4 regions of the Pseudomonas sp. Pmew2 genome follow, and region 2 is predicted to be linked to each of the others. Evidence: predicted binding sites of a transcription regulator. Region 2 holds the regulator's gene; each other region holds the start of a gene.
What was found. The regulator FliA, encoded in region 2, starts transcription of late flagellar genes. The targets are predictions, from matches to a motif close to CTAAAGTTTNNNNNNNNNNNGCCGNTAA.
Positions count from the first base shown of each region.

Region 1 (4,460 bases), 2.3 Mb from region 2:
CACGGCCGCCAGTCAGCTTGCGGGCCGTCTCGCCCCAGTTGCTGTCCTTGCGGTAGTTGATCAGGTGGTCGGCGCCCATGGCTTTCAGACGCTCCAGCTTTTCATCACTCGACGACGTCGCGATAACGGTCGCACCCACCATCTTGGCGAACTGCAACGCGAAAATCGATACACCGCCAGTGCCTTGCACCAGAACGGTATCACCAGCTTTCAACGCATCATCGACCATCAGCGCGCGCCACGCGGTCAAGCCTGCGGTGGTCAGCGTGGACGCTTCGGCATGAGTATAACCCAGTGGCGCGTGGGTGAATGAGGTGGCACGGGCAGTCACTTGCTCGCGGGCATAACCGTCAACGCCGTCGCCCGGCACAGTGACGAAACCTTCAACCAGCGGCTCGCCGCTGATCCACTCAGGGAAGAACGTGCTGACGACAGAGTCGCCGACAGCGAACTCGCTGACGCCCTCGCCTACTGCGGTTACCACGCCTGCGCCATCGGCCATGGGAATGCGTTTTTCAGTCGGTGCCCACATGCCGGTGACGACTGCGAAGTCGTGATAGTTGAGCGAATTTGCGTGCAGACGCACAGTGATCTCACCGGCTTTCGGTGCCAGTACTTCGCTTTCGCCAACACTGACCTGATCGTAGCCGCCGCCAGCCTGCACGTAGATGGTTGTATTGCTCATGGTCAATCTCCTATCAATTCAACATTACGCAAAATGACGAAATGTGTAAGTAACGCTAAAGGGTCATAGTTCTTTCTTGAGCCGATCGGCAAACCGGTCGATGGCTAGCTCGTCGCGGCGAAAATAAGTCCATTTGCCGATCCTTGTTGCCTGAACCAGCCCGGCGCGTTGCAGAATCGCCAGGTGCGCAGACGCGGTGGAAGCCGACAGACTGGCCTTGGCCTGAATGTGCGAGACGCACACGCCTATCGCCGGATCACCGTGGTCCTGTGGAGGGAAATGGGCTTGCGGGTTTTTCAGCCACTCCATGATCAACATGCGAGTGTCATTGCCGACCGCTTTGATTTGCTCAAGAATCATGGGGCACAACATTACGCTTTTTTACGAAATGTTCAACCCCTGATTTATGCCCGTACATCTGAACGCCTATTTCATTACAGCTTCACATCGGCCTGACAAATGAAGCAATCTGTCGACTCCAACAAAACCGACTGCACGGCTGAGAGCACTCAGACTCATGATGAACCTTAAATACAGCGCATTCACCGCCCTGCTGCTGGGCATGACAGGCATGGCTCAGGCTCAGGAATCCACCTCGCATCTGGACAAGGTTCTGCAAGCCGGCCAGTTGGCAGTCTGCACGACTGGCGATTACAAGCCCTATACCCTGCTGCGCGAAGACGGTGAATACGAAGGCATCGATATCACCATGGCACGCTCGCTGGCCAAGAGCCTGGGAGTTAACGTGCGGTGGGTGCCTACCACCTGGAAAAACCTGATGCCGGACATGGTTGCCGGCAAATGCGACATAGGCATGGGCGGCATCTCGGTCAGCCTGGAACGCCAGAAGAAAGCCTTCTTCAGCAATACGCTTGATGTCGATGGCAAGATTCCCCTGGTGCGCTGTGAAGACAAGGCCATGTACGAGACGGTCGAGCAGATCAATCAGCCCTCGGTGCGCTTGATAGAACCTGCTGGCGGCACCAATGAAGCCTTCGCGCGCGCTCATCTGCCGAAGGCGTCTCTGGCATTTCACGACAACAAGACCATCTTCCAGGAACTGCTGGACAAGAAGGCTGACGTGATGATCACCGATGCCTCCGAAGCGCTTTATCAGCAGAAACGTATGCCTGGCTTGTGTGCGGTCAACCCGACCGCGTACATGCAATACGGCGAAAAGGCCTACCTGTTGCCCCGCGATGATGTGACCTGGAAAAGCTACGTTGACCAATGGCTGCATTTGAGCAAGGCCACTGGCGAGTATCAGCAGGCGCTCGGGGAATGGCTGGCAGTGCCTACGCAACTGTAAAAAGTATCATTTAGCCACCATACCTAAAGCTTGAGTTCGAGACGCCGATAGTTGATGGCCAGCGATGCATTCGCAAGGTCCCGATTCAGCAGGCGAACAAACCCTAAAGAGGAACTTTCATGTCCCGAACTCAAGCGCCTCATGGCGGTTTCAATATAAAACAACGATTGATGGCCTCGACCTTCGCCATCATCGTTGCGTTTATCGCTTTGTCGTTTTTCATGATCCATACACTCAAGACATCCACTGAGAATGTCGACGCTTTGTACAACCGGGATTTTCTGGCCACCGAGGCCGTGAACAATATCGACGGTGCACTGACCCGTGTGGACATCAATATCCTGCGCATGATCGCCATCGGCAATCCGGAGCAGACTGCGGGCTGGAAAAACGAGAACGAGGCCGCTTTTGCCAAGCTTGATGAGCTGACCGTTCTGCTCGGCAAGAACACCGCTGAAACGCTGGATGTCACGCTGACCCAGCAGTTGCAGCGCGACTACACTAAGTTGCGTGATGGTATGCGGCACCAGACGAGCGTTATCCAGACGGGTGATATCGCCGCCGCCACCAACATCAATCGCACCGAGGTCAAACCCTTCGCCGAGCAGGTCTTCAAAACCCTGCAAACCCTGCGCGAGCAAGGCAAACAGAAGGCAGGCGAGCGCTTTGATGCTCAGGAAGCAAGTGCTACCCGGACCAACAACCTGTCCATCACCGCCACACTTTTGATTGCGGTGCTGGGTGTCGTGGTGACACTACTGACCATACGCAGCATTCTGGCAGCCATAGGTGGCGAACCGGATACGGTGGCCACCATTACCCGCACCATCGCCAGAGGCGATCTGAGCAGTACTATCAAGGTCAATGCCAATGACAACACCAGCGTCGCCGCTGCCGTGGTTGCCATGCAGACTCAACTGCGGGACACCCTGCAACAGATTTCAAACTCAGCGACCCAGCTGGCTGCCGCTGCTGAAGAGATGACCGCCATCACTGAAGACGGGGTTCAGGGCATCCAGCGACAGAACAACGAGATTGACCAGGCCGCGACTGCCGTCAATGAAATGACCAGTGCGGTAGAAGAAGTGGCGCGTAATGCCGAACACACCGCACGCTCTTCAAGCAACGCGACCAGCGCAGCACAAGCAGGTCTGGGGCTGGTTAAGAAGACCGTCAGCGCAATCAATACCATGAGCACCGACGTACAGAAAACAGCCGTGCTAATTGGCGAGCTGGCTGATCAGTCGCGCGACATCGGCAAGGTTCTGGATGTGATCCGTGGTCTCGCCGAGCAAACCAACCTGCTGGCCCTCAACGCTGCTATTGAGGCAGCGCGAGCGGGTGAAGCCGGACGCGGATTTGCTGTGGTGGCGGATGAAGTGCGTGCCTTGGCGCACCGCACTCAGCAATCAACCAGCGAAATCGAGCGCCTGGTCAGCAATATTCAGAACGGCACTGATCGGGCGGTGAGCTCCATGCGCAGCAACACGGAACTGGCCAGCGACACGCTCAGTATCGCCGAGGGTGCCAATGATTCTCTGAGCGTCATCAGTACAGCAGTCAGTGAAATCAACGACCTCAATCTGGTCATCGCCAGCGCCGCACAACAACAGGCACACGTTGCGCGGGAAGTGGACCGCAATCTGGTGAACATTCGTGACCTGTCTGCGCAATCTTCATCAGGTGCACAGCAGACCAGCAGCGCGAGCCGTGAATTGTCGACGCTGGCTCTGGACCTGAACAATATCGTCGGGCGCTTCCGTCTGTCCTGATGCGAGGCACACTCTGTGCGCTGCTACAGCGCGCAGAGTGCGCAAATTCCGGACCTAGCCGTCCTATATCCGCGTCTGCGTACATATTCTGTTGCAAGCCCGTTGCGCCTGAAATAGCGTGGTGTTCTGGACGAACAAGGACTACACGCATGAAGCCCGGCAAACCTATCACACGCGCATTCTGTGTCGAGTTGCAGCAAGAGCTGTCAATCGCGGCTGCCCGACGCGAATACTTCTCTCAGGAGCCGCCACGCAAACGCTTCGAGTTTCTCTGCTCGAATGAGGCTTGCAGGGCAATGGGGGCAAAGGTGACCGGGGTTCGCTATGACGTGAAACCACAGGACAACCCAACCTTCGTTGCTGCGCACTTCCGCGCCAACCCGCACTACGATCACCATCCGGAGTGTGAGTGGGTGGATGAGAGCGCAGACGAAAAGCCGGACGTTCGTGTCGAAGAAACAGATGCTCAGACGCGTGTGCGCCAGGCCAAGCGCAAGCTGGATGACTACATCGACATATTCGACCCGACGCTCAAAGCACCGGTCAAAGAGAAGTCCGGGGAAGAAAAAGCCGGTGCAGGCAATCTGCAGCCCATCGTCAGCCAGCCTTTGACCGAACCCGCATCACCCAAGGCCGCCCGCTACAGCGAAACCCGCACCAACAACCTGGAGCGCCTGGTAGACAGCTATCGACA
Region 1 is NZ_CM176702.1:4,905,416-4,909,875, forward strand. It holds gene AC4ANK_RS22735 (zinc-dependent alcohol dehydrogenase family protein) at 1-685, opposite strand, end outside; gene AC4ANK_RS22740 (ArsR/SmtB family transcription factor) at 749-1,057, opposite strand; gene AC4ANK_RS22745 (transporter substrate-binding domain-containing protein) at 1,203-1,994, shown strand; gene AC4ANK_RS22750 (methyl-accepting chemotaxis protein) at 2,114-3,766, shown strand; gene AC4ANK_RS22755 (hypothetical protein) at 3,916-4,460, shown strand, end outside.
Region 1: the regulator FliA is predicted to act here: its motif matches at 2,018-2,045, upstream of AC4ANK_RS22750 (methyl-accepting chemotaxis protein).

Region 2 (4,460 bases):
ATGGATTCTTCGTCATGTTCGATGCCTGCGAAGCGATCGACATGGCTGGCCATGAGCACCAGTTTGAGCAGATTGCTCTCGACTTCCGTAACCAATTGCGTCACGCGCTTGATAACCTGCCCCGTAAGGTCCTGGTAATCCTGGGCAAGCAAAATATCGTTGAGATGCCCGGAAACCCTATCTGCCTCCTGCTCGGTGCGCGTCAGAAAACCATCGACCCGCTTGGCCAGCTCACGGAATTCTTCAGCACCGATTTCGCGGCGCATGAAACGCCCCCAGTCGTCACTCAATGCCTTGGCATCGGAGCTCAGACCGCTCATGAGCGGTGTGCTTTCCTCGACCAGGTCCATAGTGCGGTTGGCCGCATTCTCGGTCAGCCTCACCACATACGACAGGCGTTCGGTCGCGTCGGTGATCTGCGACACTTCCTCGGCTTGAGGCATGTGCGGATCAATATGAAAGTTGACGATTGCACTGTGCAGCTCACGAGTCAGCTTGCCCACTTCCTGATAAAGGCCGCGGTCGCGTGTCTGGTTGAGTTCATGGATCAGCTGCACAGCGTCACCGAAGCGGCCCTTTTCAAGGCTGGTGACGAGTTCCTGCGCGTGTCTCTTTAAGGTCGACTCAAAGTCGGCCATCGAATCATTGTTATCCATAGCGCCCTCGCGGCATGCATCAGCTATTGACGCGTTCAAAGATCTTTTCGATCTTCTCTTTAAGCGCTTGAGCCGTGAATGGCTTGACTACATAACCGTTCACCCCGGCCTGGGCAGCTTCAATGATCTGCTCACGCTTCGCTTCGGCAGTAACCATCAGTACAGGAAGGCTCTTGAGACGCTCGTCCGCACGGACCTGACGCAACAAGTCGATACCGGTCATGCCAGGCATGTTCCAGTCCGTCACCAGAAAGTCAAAGGCACCGCTCTGCAGCATCGGCAATGCGGTCAGACCGTCATCCGCTTCAGATGTGTTGGTAAATCCCAGATCACGCAACAGATTCTTGATGATCCGCCGCATCGTTGAGAAGTCATCAACGATGAGGATTTTCATGTTCTTGTCCAATTCGACCTCCAAGCAGTCTTTAACGCGTTCAGCACCTGAACACGCTGTTCACTCAATACTGGCACAGCACACCCCCAGCTATACGAAACGACGACGGGCTTGGCACAACGACAGTCAAGACTGCGACTAAAGCCCATCGAGACATTGCCCGACAGGCCCTTGCCTCGTCTATCCTGCTACCACGTAACGCTTTGCACAGCCGGCATGCAGACAACGCACGACAAACGTCGCGCACTGCCGTCAACGCGCTCGCCACTCCCCCAAACGCCCCCGCAAACGAGCTGCGCACTGGCTGTGTAACTGACTGACCCGAGATTCGCTGACCCCAAGAACCTCTCCGATTTCCTTGAGGTTCAGCTCTTCGTCGTAGTACAGCGCCAACACCAGACGCTCACGCTCTGGCAAATTGGCAATTGCATCGGCCAACGCTGCCTGGAAGCGCTCGTCTTCCAGGTCGCGCGACGGCTCAAGCGAACCGCTTGCGCCATCCTCATGCAGCCCTTCGTGATCGCCGTCCTGAAGCAGGTCGTCGAAACTGAAGAGGCGGCTGCCCAAGGTGTCATTCAAAATCCCGTAATAATCATCAAGACTCAACTGGAGTTCGGCCGCAACCTCGTGATCTTTAGCGTCACGGCCGGTTTTAGCTTCAATTGCACGAATTGCGTCACTGACCATTCGGGTATTGCGGTGCACTGAGCGTGGTGCCCAGTCGCCCTTGCGCACTTCATCCAGCATCGCACCACGAATGCGAATGCCGGCGTAGGTCTCGAAACTCGCACCTTTGGTTGAATCATATTTGGTGGAGACTTCAAGCAGACCGATCATGCCAGCCTGGATCAGATCCTCGACCTGCACGCTGGCCGGCAAGCGCGCCAGCAGATGATAAGCGATACGCTTGACCAATGGCGCATAACGCTCGATCAACTCGTATTGCGAATTACGGGAAGCCTTGCTGTACATCTGGTAGCCGCTCGCAGTCATTGCACAGGCCCTGCACTGGTCTGGTGAACGAGTCGCTCAACGAAGAACTCGAGATGACCCCGCGGGTTGGCTGGCAGCGGCCAGGTATCAACCTTCTGGGCAATGGCCTTGAACGCCAGCGCACATTTGGATCGCGGGAATGCTTCGTAGACGGCGCGCTGTTTCTGTACGGCCTTGCGCACGCACTCGTCGTACGGCACGGCACCTACATACTGCAGCGCGACATCAAGAAAACGGTCCGTCACTTTGGTGAGTTTGGCGAACAGGTTGCGCCCTTCCTGCGGGCTCTGCGCCATGTTGGCCAGCACACGGAAGCGGTTCATGCCGTAGTCGCGGTTGAGCAGTTTGATCAGGGCGTAGGCATCGGTGATCGACGTGGGCTCGTCGCACACCACCAGCAACACTTCCTGAGCGGCGCGCACGAAGCTGACCACCGATTCGCCGATACCGGCAGCCGTGTCAATCACCAGCACATCAAGGTTGTCGCCAATCTCGCTGAACGCCTGGATCAGACCCGCATGCTGGGCCGGGGACAGATGCACCATGCTCTGGGTGCCAGAGGCGGCAGGCACGATACGCACCCCACCCGGCCCCTGCAACAGAACGTCGCGCAACTCGCAACGGCCCTCTATCACATCGGCAAGTGTACGTTTAGGCGTCAGCCCAAGCAGAACGTCGACATTGGCCAGACCCAGATCGGCGTCCAGCAGCATGACACGACGGCCAAGCTCGGCAAGGGCCAGTGAAAGATTCACTGACACGTTAGTCTTACCGACGCCACCTTTGCCACCGGTCACCGCGATAACCTGTACGGGATGCATGCTGCCCATGTTATTTCTTTACCTTGTCTTGCGTAGACCGAAACCACATCGAGGGCTGCACGTTCGCAAATGAACACCGCATGGCAGACCGTTGACGCAGGGACATTCCAATAATATCCATCACTTAACCCACTCTCTTGCCAGGGGTGTGATAGAGGTCAGCAAACATATCAGCCATCGCTTCCTCGCTCGGCTCATCCTGCATCTGCACACTCACCGCACGGCTCACCAGTTGATGACGACGCGGGGTGTGCAGGTCGTCAGGAATACGGGGTCCGTCCGTGAGGTAGGCCACAGGTAATTCATGACTGATCGCCAGGCTCAGGACTTCGCCAAGGCTGGCTGTTTCATCAAGCTTGGTCAGAATGCATCCGGCCAGGCCACAACGCTTGTAACTGTGATAAGCAGCGGTCAGCACCTGCTTCTGGCTGGTGGTCGCCAGTACCAGGTAGTTACGCGACTTGATGCCACGCCCTGCCAGACTTTCCAGTTGCATGCGCAGCGCGGGATCGCTGGCTTGCAGCCCGGCGGTATCGATCAACACCACGCGCTTGCGCAGCAGCGGCTCCAGCGCCTGGACCAGCGACTGGCCAGGATCGACATGGGTAACCGGCACGTTGAGGATGCGCCCAAGGGTCTTGAGCTGCTCCTGTGCGCCGATGCGGAAACTGTCCATGCTGACCAGAGCGATATTCTGCGGACCGTACTTCAACACGTAACGTGCCGCCAGCTTGGCCAGCGTGGTGGTCTTGCCCATGCCGGCAGGCCCGACCATGGCAATGACTCCACCCTCTTCTAGCGGCTCGATGTCCGGCACGGCAATCATGCGCGCCAAATGGGCCAGCAACATGCGCCAGGCCTGACGAGGCTCGTCAATCTCCGGGATCATCGACAGCAGATCGCGCGACAGCGGGCCGGACAAACCGACACGTTGCAGGCGGCGCCACAGATTGGCCTGCTGCGGACGACTGCCCTGCAGCTGGTTCCAGGCCAGGGAGCCAAGCTGGACTTCCAGCAGCTCGCGCAAGCCGTTCAATTCGGAGCGCATCGAATCATAGGCGCGCTGGCCGACAGCAGGCTCTGCGGGCGCAGGCGGCGTGTACGCGAATGGTCGTGGCGGCTCTTCGAGCGTCGGCTCGATGTGCGTATCGACAGCGCTGACCGGTTTGCCGGAAAACAGCTGAAGATTGATCGACGCGTCACTGTCGCTGCGGTTGTTCAATTCGGCCTGAGCAGAGACGATGCGCGACTGGGTCTTGCGCAGCTCGTCTTCGAGCTCCATGTTCGGCACACGCGGTGCCAGGGCGGACAGCTTGTAATCCAGAGCGGCAGTCAGCTCTACGCCACCGGCAATGCGCCGGTTACCGATGATGGCCGCCTCGGCGCCCAGCTCATCGCGAACCAGTTTCATGGCTTGACGCATATCGGCGGCGAAAAATCGCTTAACTTGCATGACTCACTACCTCAGCCGTTCGGCCCGACAGTCGCTACGATGGTTACTTGCTTGTTGTCCGGAATTTCCTGATACGCCAGAACATGCATGTTCGGTACAGCCAATCGTCCAAATCGTGACAGCATCGCCCGGACAGGCCCTGC
Region 2 is NZ_CM176702.1:2,630,233-2,634,692, reverse strand. It holds gene AC4ANK_RS11995 (protein phosphatase CheZ) at 1-656, opposite strand, end outside; gene AC4ANK_RS11990 (chemotaxis response regulator CheY) at 676-1,050, opposite strand; gene fliA (RNA polymerase sigma factor FliA) at 1,303-2,043, opposite strand; gene fleN (flagellar synthesis regulator FleN) at 2,040-2,873, opposite strand; gene flhF (flagellar biosynthesis GTPase FlhF) at 2,989-4,317, opposite strand; gene flhA (flagellar biosynthesis protein FlhA) at 4,329-4,460, opposite strand, start outside.

Region 3 (4,460 bases), 1.4 Mb from region 2:
GACAGCGAGTACGGTTCCTGGCCCGATGAACAGGCCGCCGACCAGATGCGCAGTCGCTGACCAGGGCTGGCCTTGATCTGCTCGGGCAGCACTTTGTTCTTCAGCACTTCGAACGGATAGGTGTCGCGAAACCACAGGGTTTCGTTGGTGGTCATCGCATCGACAACCTGTTCGCGCAACCCGCTGCGCGGCTGGGTCTGGATGCGCTGAACCAACTCGCCAAGCGACTTGATGCTTTGCTGCTCCATCAGTTTGTTGAGGCGGCTGGACACCAGATACTGCTTGTTTTCCCCAAGCAAGATGCCACAGGCTTTTTCCAGAAATACCCGGAACTGATCAAAATCCAAATTACCCGTAGACAAGGTGCCGCCTCTCAAATCATGTGAATCACCGGGGACGGCGCCCCCGGCTGGTTATTCTGCTGCCTTGATCCGCGCAACAACCCTGGCCGCAAGATCATCAGGCCGGAATTTCGCGAGAAAATCATCAGCGCCGACTTTCTTGACCATCGCCTGGTTGAATACCCCGGACAGAGAGGTATGCAAGGTGATGTGCATCTTCTGCATACGCGGGTCATTACGTATCGCAGCTGTAAGGGTATAGCCATCCATCTCCGGCATTTCAATGTCGGAGATCATCATCAGGAACTCTTCTTCCGGTTTTTTACCCTCTTCGACCATTTTGCGCAGGTAATCCAGCGCTTGACGGCCATCGTTAAGGGCAACCACCTCCACACCGACGGTTTCCAGGCAGCGGCTGACCTGCTTGCGGGCCACCGACGAGTCATCGACCGTCAGCACACGCAGCGAAATCGCCTTGTGCTGAACCTCGGCATCGATCACACCGACCGACACTTCTTCGGAAATAGGTGCGACTTCGGCAAGAATCTTCTCGACGTCGATAATTTCCACCAACTGATTATCAACCCGGGTAACTGCGGTCAGGTAATGATCGCGCCCGGTACCTTTGGGTGGTGGATGAATCTCTTCCCAGTTCATGTTGACGATGCGTTCTACAGAATGCACCAGAAAACCCTGAACCTTGGTGTTGTACTCGGTAATGATGACGAAGGAGTTGACCAGCGAAATCATGCCTGTGGAACCCGTCGCCATCGCCAGATCCATGATCGGGATCGTGCCGCCACGAATATTGGCCACACCCCGGACGATCTTGCTCGACTTGGGCATGATGGTGAGTTTCGGGCATTGCAGTACTTCTTTTACCTTAAAGACGTTGATCCCGTAGAGCTGCTTGCCGTCGAGACGGAACAAGAGCAGCTCCAGGCGATTCTGACCCACCAGCTGAGTTCGCTGGTTTACCGAATCCATTACACCTGCCATGCCGAACCCCCTTACCAAAATGACCGCCGCCCAGACACCAGATCAACAAGCGGCACGGGCTTTGCTATTTATTACCTCATGAACGCAAAGACGACAATTTCTCGACACCTCGCATTAGAAACCCGCAGGCTTCTGTGCGCAATCGCTCTGCTGTGCCTTTGTGGCACGGTGAGCCTCGCTCGCGCAGAGAATTTCACACTGCCTGAACAGCTTATCGGCGTCACCCAAGGGTTTCTTGAGTTCACAGTAGAAGACTATTTGGCAACCAACCAGATTGACGGGCGTCATGACATACAGGTCAAGCAGCTCGACCCGCGTTTACGGATGGGTGCCTGTGACAAGGATTTGACAGCCACACTGGAAAGCCCGCGCCCGGTCGGCCGGGTTACGGTGCGGGTACGCTGCGAAGGCTCTTCGCCCTGGACAGTATTTGTGCCGGCCCAGGTGCTGCTGTATCGCAACGTCGTGACCGTGATGCGCCCGCTGAAACGCGACGCCATCGTTACTGAAGAAGACGTTGCGCTGCGTGAGCGCGACGTGAGCAGCCTGGGCCAGGGATTTCTGGCCTCTCTTGATCAGGCCGTCGGTCAAAAGGTTGTCCGACAAATGGTCATCGACCAGGTCGTTACCCCGGTGGCGCTGGAACAGCCACAAATGATTCACAAGGGCGACCAAGTGGTCATCATCGCCCGCAGCGGTTCGCTGGCGGTGCGCATGCCCGGCGAAGCGATGTCCGACGGCGGTTTCAACGAACAGATACGGGTGAAAAACCTTAATTCCCAGCGGGTGATCAAAGCGAATGTCACCGGCCCAGGGCAGGTGGAAGTGGCCATGTAATGCATTGATGCTGGCGCACAGGGTGTGTTTTTTTAGACTGCGGGGAATATCCGACGGTGAAAAGCGTCTATTGGGAAGCTTTCTCACAATCGGCCTAAAGTTTGATAGGGGTTGGCCGAAAACAAGGCAAGCGTCCAAACACCCAGAGGTTTTTTCAATCATGGTCATAGATTTCAGTCGCCTTAACAATTCACAGTCTGTTGCCGGTACAACACGTACCAGTGCCAGTAAAGACACCGTCAAAACCGATGCACCAGCCCCTGCAGCCACCGCAGGTGTCAAAAGCACCGGGGAAACTTTTTCTTTGAGCAGTGAGGCTCAACAGTTGCAGAAAATCACGGACAAGCTGACCGATCTGCCAACCGTCAATAGTGCTCGCGTTGCCGAGCTCAAACAGGCCATCGCCGACGGTAGTTACACAGTGGACAGCAACCGTGTCGCCAGCAAGCTGTTGAATTTCGAAACCCAACGCTAAGCCAAGGCTGGCGCTGGATATTCTGGACGCTTAAAAACCAGAGCATGCGATGCAAGACACTACTTTGTTGCAGATGATCACTGACGACATGGTTTCGGCCCGACAGCTTCTAGAGCTGCTGCAGGCCGAATCCCTGATTCTTCACGGCCGCGACATGGGCGAGATGGAGCAGGTACTGGCGCAGAAACAGGCGCTGGTCATTCTTCTCGATCAACATGGGCGCAAACGTAGCCAGGTGCTTGCGGGCATGGGGCTGCCAGCCAATCGCAGTGGTCTCCAGCAACTGGCCAGCCAGTCGGATGTCGGCGAGCAATTGCTGATGGCCGGTGACGAACTGAATGCGTTGATCAATGAATGCCAGACGCTGAACGAGCAGAATGGTAGTCTGATCCAGCTGCAACAGATCAGCACCGCTCATCAGCTTCGCATACTGAACGGCGGTGAGACGCCCACGCTCTATGACAGTCGCGGGTCAACTGCGCTTAGAGCAAAACCACGCCCTCTGAGTCAGGCGTAACTTCCTGTATCAAGGTTTCGTGCGTAGTGGCAGAATGCCTGTTGTTGCGTTGCCGTAGTATTTTGCCTGGAGATTCAAGAACGTGAATGGCTCAAGCGCGGACGATGCTCCGCAGCCCCCGAAGGTCCTCAACACACCTTTGGAAATTGCCGCTAACCTGCGGTTGCTACTCGAGAGTCATGATCCTCTGATCATTACCTTCCATGAGCGTGCCCAACGCTTTCAGAGCTACCTGCTTGAAGTCGACCGTGACAGCAACGTCATGGCGCTCGACGAAATGATCCCCCGCGATGGCGAACGCTTTTTAAGTAATGGCGAGTCTTTCCGCGTCGAAGGTTTTCACGACGGCGTGCGTATCGCCTGGGAAAGCTCATCGCAGATGGAGATTGTCGATACCAACGGGCAGCGCCTGTACCGCGGGCCGATGCCTGAAGAGGTGATTTACCACCAGCGGCGCAACGCATTTCGTGCAGCGCTGAAGCTGGCGCAGCTGGTCGACATCGAGATCGGTGGAGACCGTTTGAAATCCCCTCTGACCGGCAAACTGCTGGACATCTCTGCAACCGGTTGCAAACTGCGCTTTGAAGGCGATGTGTCCGAGCGCATGCAGTTGGGCCAGGTATACGAACGATTTATTGCGAAGTTGCCATTCGGAGCAATGACAGCTCCGGTCGAGCTGCGTTATTTGCACTTCGAGGAAAGATTTCACACCACCTTTGCCGGCGTGCGCTTCCACAACATGAGTGGGCTTGTGCAGCGTCAGGTTGAGCGTTTCGTCTACCAGTTGCAGCGTGAAGCTCGCCGCTTCGACAAAGACGACGACTTCTGATCCCCGCTTCTGCTTGCTGGTGATTGCGGCAACCTGCCGCAATCACACCGTAATCCCCTGCTCTGCCCCCGCTACACTCAAGCCTTCCAGGTCTCGCTTTCACGCTCGCGTTCGTGCTCTTCAGCTTCGGCTGTTTCCGTGCCCGCGACCGGCTCGGCCTGTGCCTCGGTTTCTGCGTCGGCGTCGGCCACCACTTCAGACTCAGGTTCGGACTCCGGCTCGACGGTGGTCTGCATCTGCTCCTGAACCACCTGCTCATCGACACGCGGGTCGAGTGCAACCACCAGGGGCGAACTGGACATGCTGTCCGGCATGGCGACGTGATGCAGCGGTGCGTTTTCGACCTGATGCAAATGGGTAACGGCCTTGGGTCTGATCAGCATCACCAGAATCACCCCGGCACCACAGACGAACGCATACAGCATGTGGCCGCCAAACAGCTTCATGACCACGCCGGCAGCC
Region 3 is NZ_CM176702.1:4,032,144-4,036,603, forward strand. It holds gene cheR (protein-glutamate O-methyltransferase CheR) at 1-362, opposite strand, end outside; gene AC4ANK_RS18430 (chemotaxis protein CheV) at 414-1,340, opposite strand; gene flgA (flagellar basal body P-ring formation chaperone FlgA) at 1,419-2,177, shown strand; gene flgM (flagellar biosynthesis anti-sigma factor FlgM) at 2,338-2,652, shown strand; gene AC4ANK_RS18445 (flagella synthesis protein FlgN) at 2,702-3,169, shown strand; gene AC4ANK_RS18450 (flagellar brake protein) at 3,252-3,998, shown strand; gene AC4ANK_RS18455 (MFS transporter) at 4,076-4,460, opposite strand, start outside.
Region 3: the regulator FliA is predicted to act here: its motif matches at 2,272-2,299, upstream of flgM (flagellar biosynthesis anti-sigma factor FlgM).

Region 4 (4,460 bases), 540 kb from region 2:
AATCGACAGCTGCTACTGCATCGACACCGGTCAGACCATTGCCAGCGGTACTTTGCGAGTCGGCGCTGGCCAGGCCAGATCAATGTCGGCCAGGTCGCGCTCGGTGAGGCGACTCTGCTCGGCAGCGATATTCAGACGGATATGCTCGGGGTTGGTCGCCTTGGGAATGGCGATCATGTTGTCCTGACGCAGCACCCACGCCAGGGAAATCTGCGCCGGTGTTGCGTCATGGCGTTTGGCGATTTCGTGCAGGGCAGGGTGATAGAGCAGATCGCCTGCCTGGCCAATCGGGCAATACGCCATCAGTGGCAAGTGGCGATCAGCGCTCCACAGCATGAGGTCGAACTCGATGCCGCGTTGTTCCGGGTTGTACAGCACCTGATTGGTCGCGCAACGCGGGTTGTTCAGTTCGATCATGTCCGGGACATCAAAGTTGGAAACACCCCAGGCGCCGATTTTACCCGCTTCCTGCAAGCGTTCGAAGGCTTCGACGGTTTCTGTCAGTGGGTACTGGCCCGGCCAGTGCAACAGATAAAGGTCGATGTAGTCGGTGTTCATCCTTCGCAGGCTTGCTTCGCACGCGGCCGGGATACCGCTGCGGCTGGCATTGTGCGGGTAGACCTTGCTGACCACGAATACCTTGTCGCGTTGCCCGGCGATGGCTTGCCCGACGATCTCTTCGGCAGCGCCGTCGGCGTACATCTCGGCGGTGTCGATCAGGGTCAGGCCCTGTTCGATACCCATGCAAAGGCCAGCAATTTCTGCCGAGCGCAGGTGCCCTTTTTCACCCATGTGCCAGGTGCCCTGACCCAGCACTGGTACAGTTCTGCCTGCCAATTCCAGTGTGCGCATGTGACCCCCTGCAATAAATAAGCATCTAAATGAGCGGTTGATTAAGCAGGTGTCAGGCAACAAGAGGCGCACTAGGTTCCGTGCACCCCATCGCAATGCAGATTTAAACCCGGAACTGTTTCAGCAGCCCGTTCAGTTCTTCACTCAAGTCGCGCAGGTGCAGGCTGGCCGAAGTCGATTGTTCAGCGGCGAGTGCAGTGCTTTGGGACAGTTGCGCGGCCTGGGTCACGTTCTGGTTGATGTCGTCCACCACATGCGTCTGTTGCAGAGTAGCGCTGGCAATGGAGGTGTTCAGGCTATTGAGGTTGCGTAGCGCCTGACTGATGGACGTCAGGCTCTGGCCTGCCTGGTTGGCCTGCTCGATAGTCAGTTGCGAGGAACGGCTGCTGTCGCCGATTACCTTGACCGCCGCGTCGGAATGCTTTTGCAGGCGTTCGATCATGGCCTGGATTTCTGCAGTCGACTTCTGGGTGCGCTGGGCCAGCAGACGTACTTCGTCAGCCACTACGGCAAAGCCACGACCCTGTTCACCTGCGCGTGCCGCTTCGATGGCGGCGTTCAGCGCCAGCAGGTTGGTCTGCTCGGCAATCGAACTGATGACTTCCAGTACGCTGCCGATCTGCGTGCTCTCGCTGGCCAGACTCTGCATCACTTCAACGGCTTGGCCGATGGTGGTGGACAGGTGTTCGATCTGGCGCAGGCTGTTATCGATGTTGACCTGACCCTGCTGCGCCTGTGACTCGGCATCACGCATTTCGTTGGCGGCCTGCTCGGCGTTCTTGGCCACGTCTTGTACGCCATAGGTCACTTCGTTGATCGCGGTGGCAACCAGGTCCATTTGTTGGGACTGCTGCTCGCTGCGTTTCTGCGCCTGCCCGGCATTGCTGCCCAGATCCGTTGAGGCCTGGCCCAGCGCTACTGCCGAATTCTGCAACTGGCCGACGACATTGCGCAGCTTGGCGACAAAGGCGTTGAAGTGAACGCCCAGCTCGGTGATTTCATCCTTGCCGTGGGTTTCCAGCGTACGGGTCAGGTCACTTTCGCCACTGGCGATGCTGGCCATTGCACCGACCGCCGCTCTCAGCGGTCGCACGATACTGCGCACAATCATGACCAGTAGCAGGACCATGACCAGCACGATGCCTGCGATGAAGATGCCGGCGTTCCATAGCTGTGCCTTGAACTCTGCCGCTACGTCATCGACGTATACGCCCGACCCCAGAATCCAGCCCCAGGGCTGAAAAAGCTGCACGTAAGAAGTTTTTTTCACCGGCTCGCTGGCGCCGGGCTTGGGCCAGCGGTAATTCACCATCCCGGCACCCTGGGCTTTGACCAGCGTGACCATTTCGTTGAACACCGCAAAGCCGTCCGGGTCCTTGATGGTCGATATGTCCTGGCCTTCAAGTTTGGGGTTGGTGGGGTGCATGATCATCACCGGGCGCAGGTCGTTGATCCAGAAGTAGTCGCTCTGGCTGTAACGCAAGCCCTTTATCTCTTTCAGGGCCTGTTGTTGCGCGGCTTCGCGCGTCATGCTGCCCGCGGCTTCAAGCCCTTGGTAGTAGGTGAGTATGCCGCTGGCGGTCTGGACCACATGCATGGTTTTTTCGGCCTTGGCCTGATACAGATCGTTATGGATCTGTCTGAGCAGGGTCGCCGACAAAACAAAAAGCATCAGCACTGAAACCACAAGGATCAGCCACAGACGGCGGCTGATGGAAAAACTGCGCATACTCATGATTATCATCCCGTGCATTATTTTTTCTTTTTATGGAAACCGAGCCGCGCAACGCGCGATGCAGAGCCTTTAAGCTTCTCGGCGCATCATGACCAAACATGAGATAACAGTCACATTTTTTTACAGACCTACATCGGTATAGCGAAAGGCTTACAGCAACAGACGCGATTGGCTCTATCGACGGACCCTCAGTGAATGTAGGATCCAATTCAACAGCTGCAGCGAAGGAACGCCGCAGCGATCAGGGAAGATCGACCATTGCCAGGAGGCTACTGACAGGATGTCGGAATGGTCATGTTGCAAAACCACCCGCTTCGGCGGGTTTTTTGCGTCTGCAGCAAAGCGGGGTGGGGTTCAGCGGTCCGGCTCGCAACCCTTGAGCACCAGCCTGAGAATGGTCCGGGTCGCGGCCTCGTAATCAGCGTCCTCCAGTTTCGCCTTGCCGGTAACGGTTGCGATCTGCCAGTCGAAATCTGCGTAGGTCTGGGTCGCGGCCCAGATGGTGAACATCAGGTGATGGGGATCGAGCGGGGCGATCTGCCCGCTGTCGATCCAGGCTTGAATGCATTCGATATTGTGCCGCGCCTGCCCATTGAGCTGTTCGATCTGCTCTGACGTAAGGTGCGGGGCGCCGTGCATGATCTCGCTGGCGAACACTTTTGAGGCAAAGGGCAGGTCACGGGAAATCTGGATCTTCGAACGGATGTAGCTGCTCAGTACGTCGGCCGGTACACCTTGAGGATTGAACGGCGTCGAAGCTTGCAGGATGGGCTCGATGATGCTTTCCAGCACCTCGCGATAGAGGTTGTCCTTGGATTTGAAGTAGTAATAGACGTTGGGCTTGGGGACACCGGCCTTGGCCGCGATATCGCTGGTCTTGCTGGCGGCGAAGCCCTTGTCGGCGAATTCTTCGCTGGCAGCGCGCAGGATGAGTTCTTTGTTGCGCTCGCGGATACTGCTCATGACCCGGTTATTCCCTTGCCTGCATGGCGGTCGCGCATGTTAGCACCGGGTTCGCGCAGCGCTCAATGTCGAAGGCCCGAAGCAGGATCGCAACGAGCCGGTTGCATCAGGCGCTCATCAATTCCTGGACTCGGGCAGCCAGAGCATCAATCGCAAACGGCTTGGTCAGTACCCGCATGCCTGGCCCGAGCTGCTCGTCACCAATGGCAGCGTTTTCTGCATAACCGGTGATGAACAGGGTTTTCAGATGCGGACGTACTTCGCGTCCCGCGTCGGCCATCTGTCGCCCGTTCATGCCACCGGGCAAGCCCACGTCGGTGATGAGCAGATCGATATGCACGTCCGAGCGCAGCAGTTTGAGGCAGGCCAGGCTGTCGGCCGCCTCGATCAGGGTATAACCCAGATCCCCGAGCGCGTCGGTGAGCAGCATGCGTACCGTCGGTTCGTCGTCCACGATCAGAATGGTCTCTCCAGACTGGGTAAACTCGAACGGCGCCTGGTGCACATCGCTCTCGTCTCTGGTCGCTGTACCGTCGTAACGTGGCAGATACAGGGATATCGAGGTTCCCTTGCCCACCTGCGACTGAATGCGCACCCGACCGCCGGACTGATTGGCGAACCCGTAAATCATCGACAGACCAAGACCGGTGCCCTGACCAATGGGCTTGGTGGTGAAGAAGGGGTCGAATGCCTTGGCGATGACATCGGGCGTCATGCCTGTGTCGGTCACGCACAGCGACAGATAGTGACCCTCAGGCATATCGTGCATCCGCGCCACATCACCTTCTATCCATTGGTTGTCGGCCTCGATCGTGATGCGCCCGCCGTCCGGCATCGCGTCGCGGGCGTTGATACACAGATTCAGCAGCGCGTTCTCCAGCTGGCTTGCATCGACCAGCGTTGGCCATAG
Region 4 is NZ_CM176702.1:2,090,062-2,094,521, forward strand. It holds gene AC4ANK_RS09650 (aldo/keto reductase) at 31-852, opposite strand; gene AC4ANK_RS09655 (methyl-accepting chemotaxis protein) at 956-2,587, opposite strand; gene AC4ANK_RS09660 (TetR/AcrR family transcriptional regulator) at 2,942-3,550, opposite strand; partial or broken gene AC4ANK_RS09665 (PAS domain-containing hybrid sensor histidine kinase/response regulator) at 3,657-4,460, opposite strand, start outside.
Region 4: the regulator FliA is predicted to act here: its motif matches at 2,663-2,690, upstream of AC4ANK_RS09655 (methyl-accepting chemotaxis protein).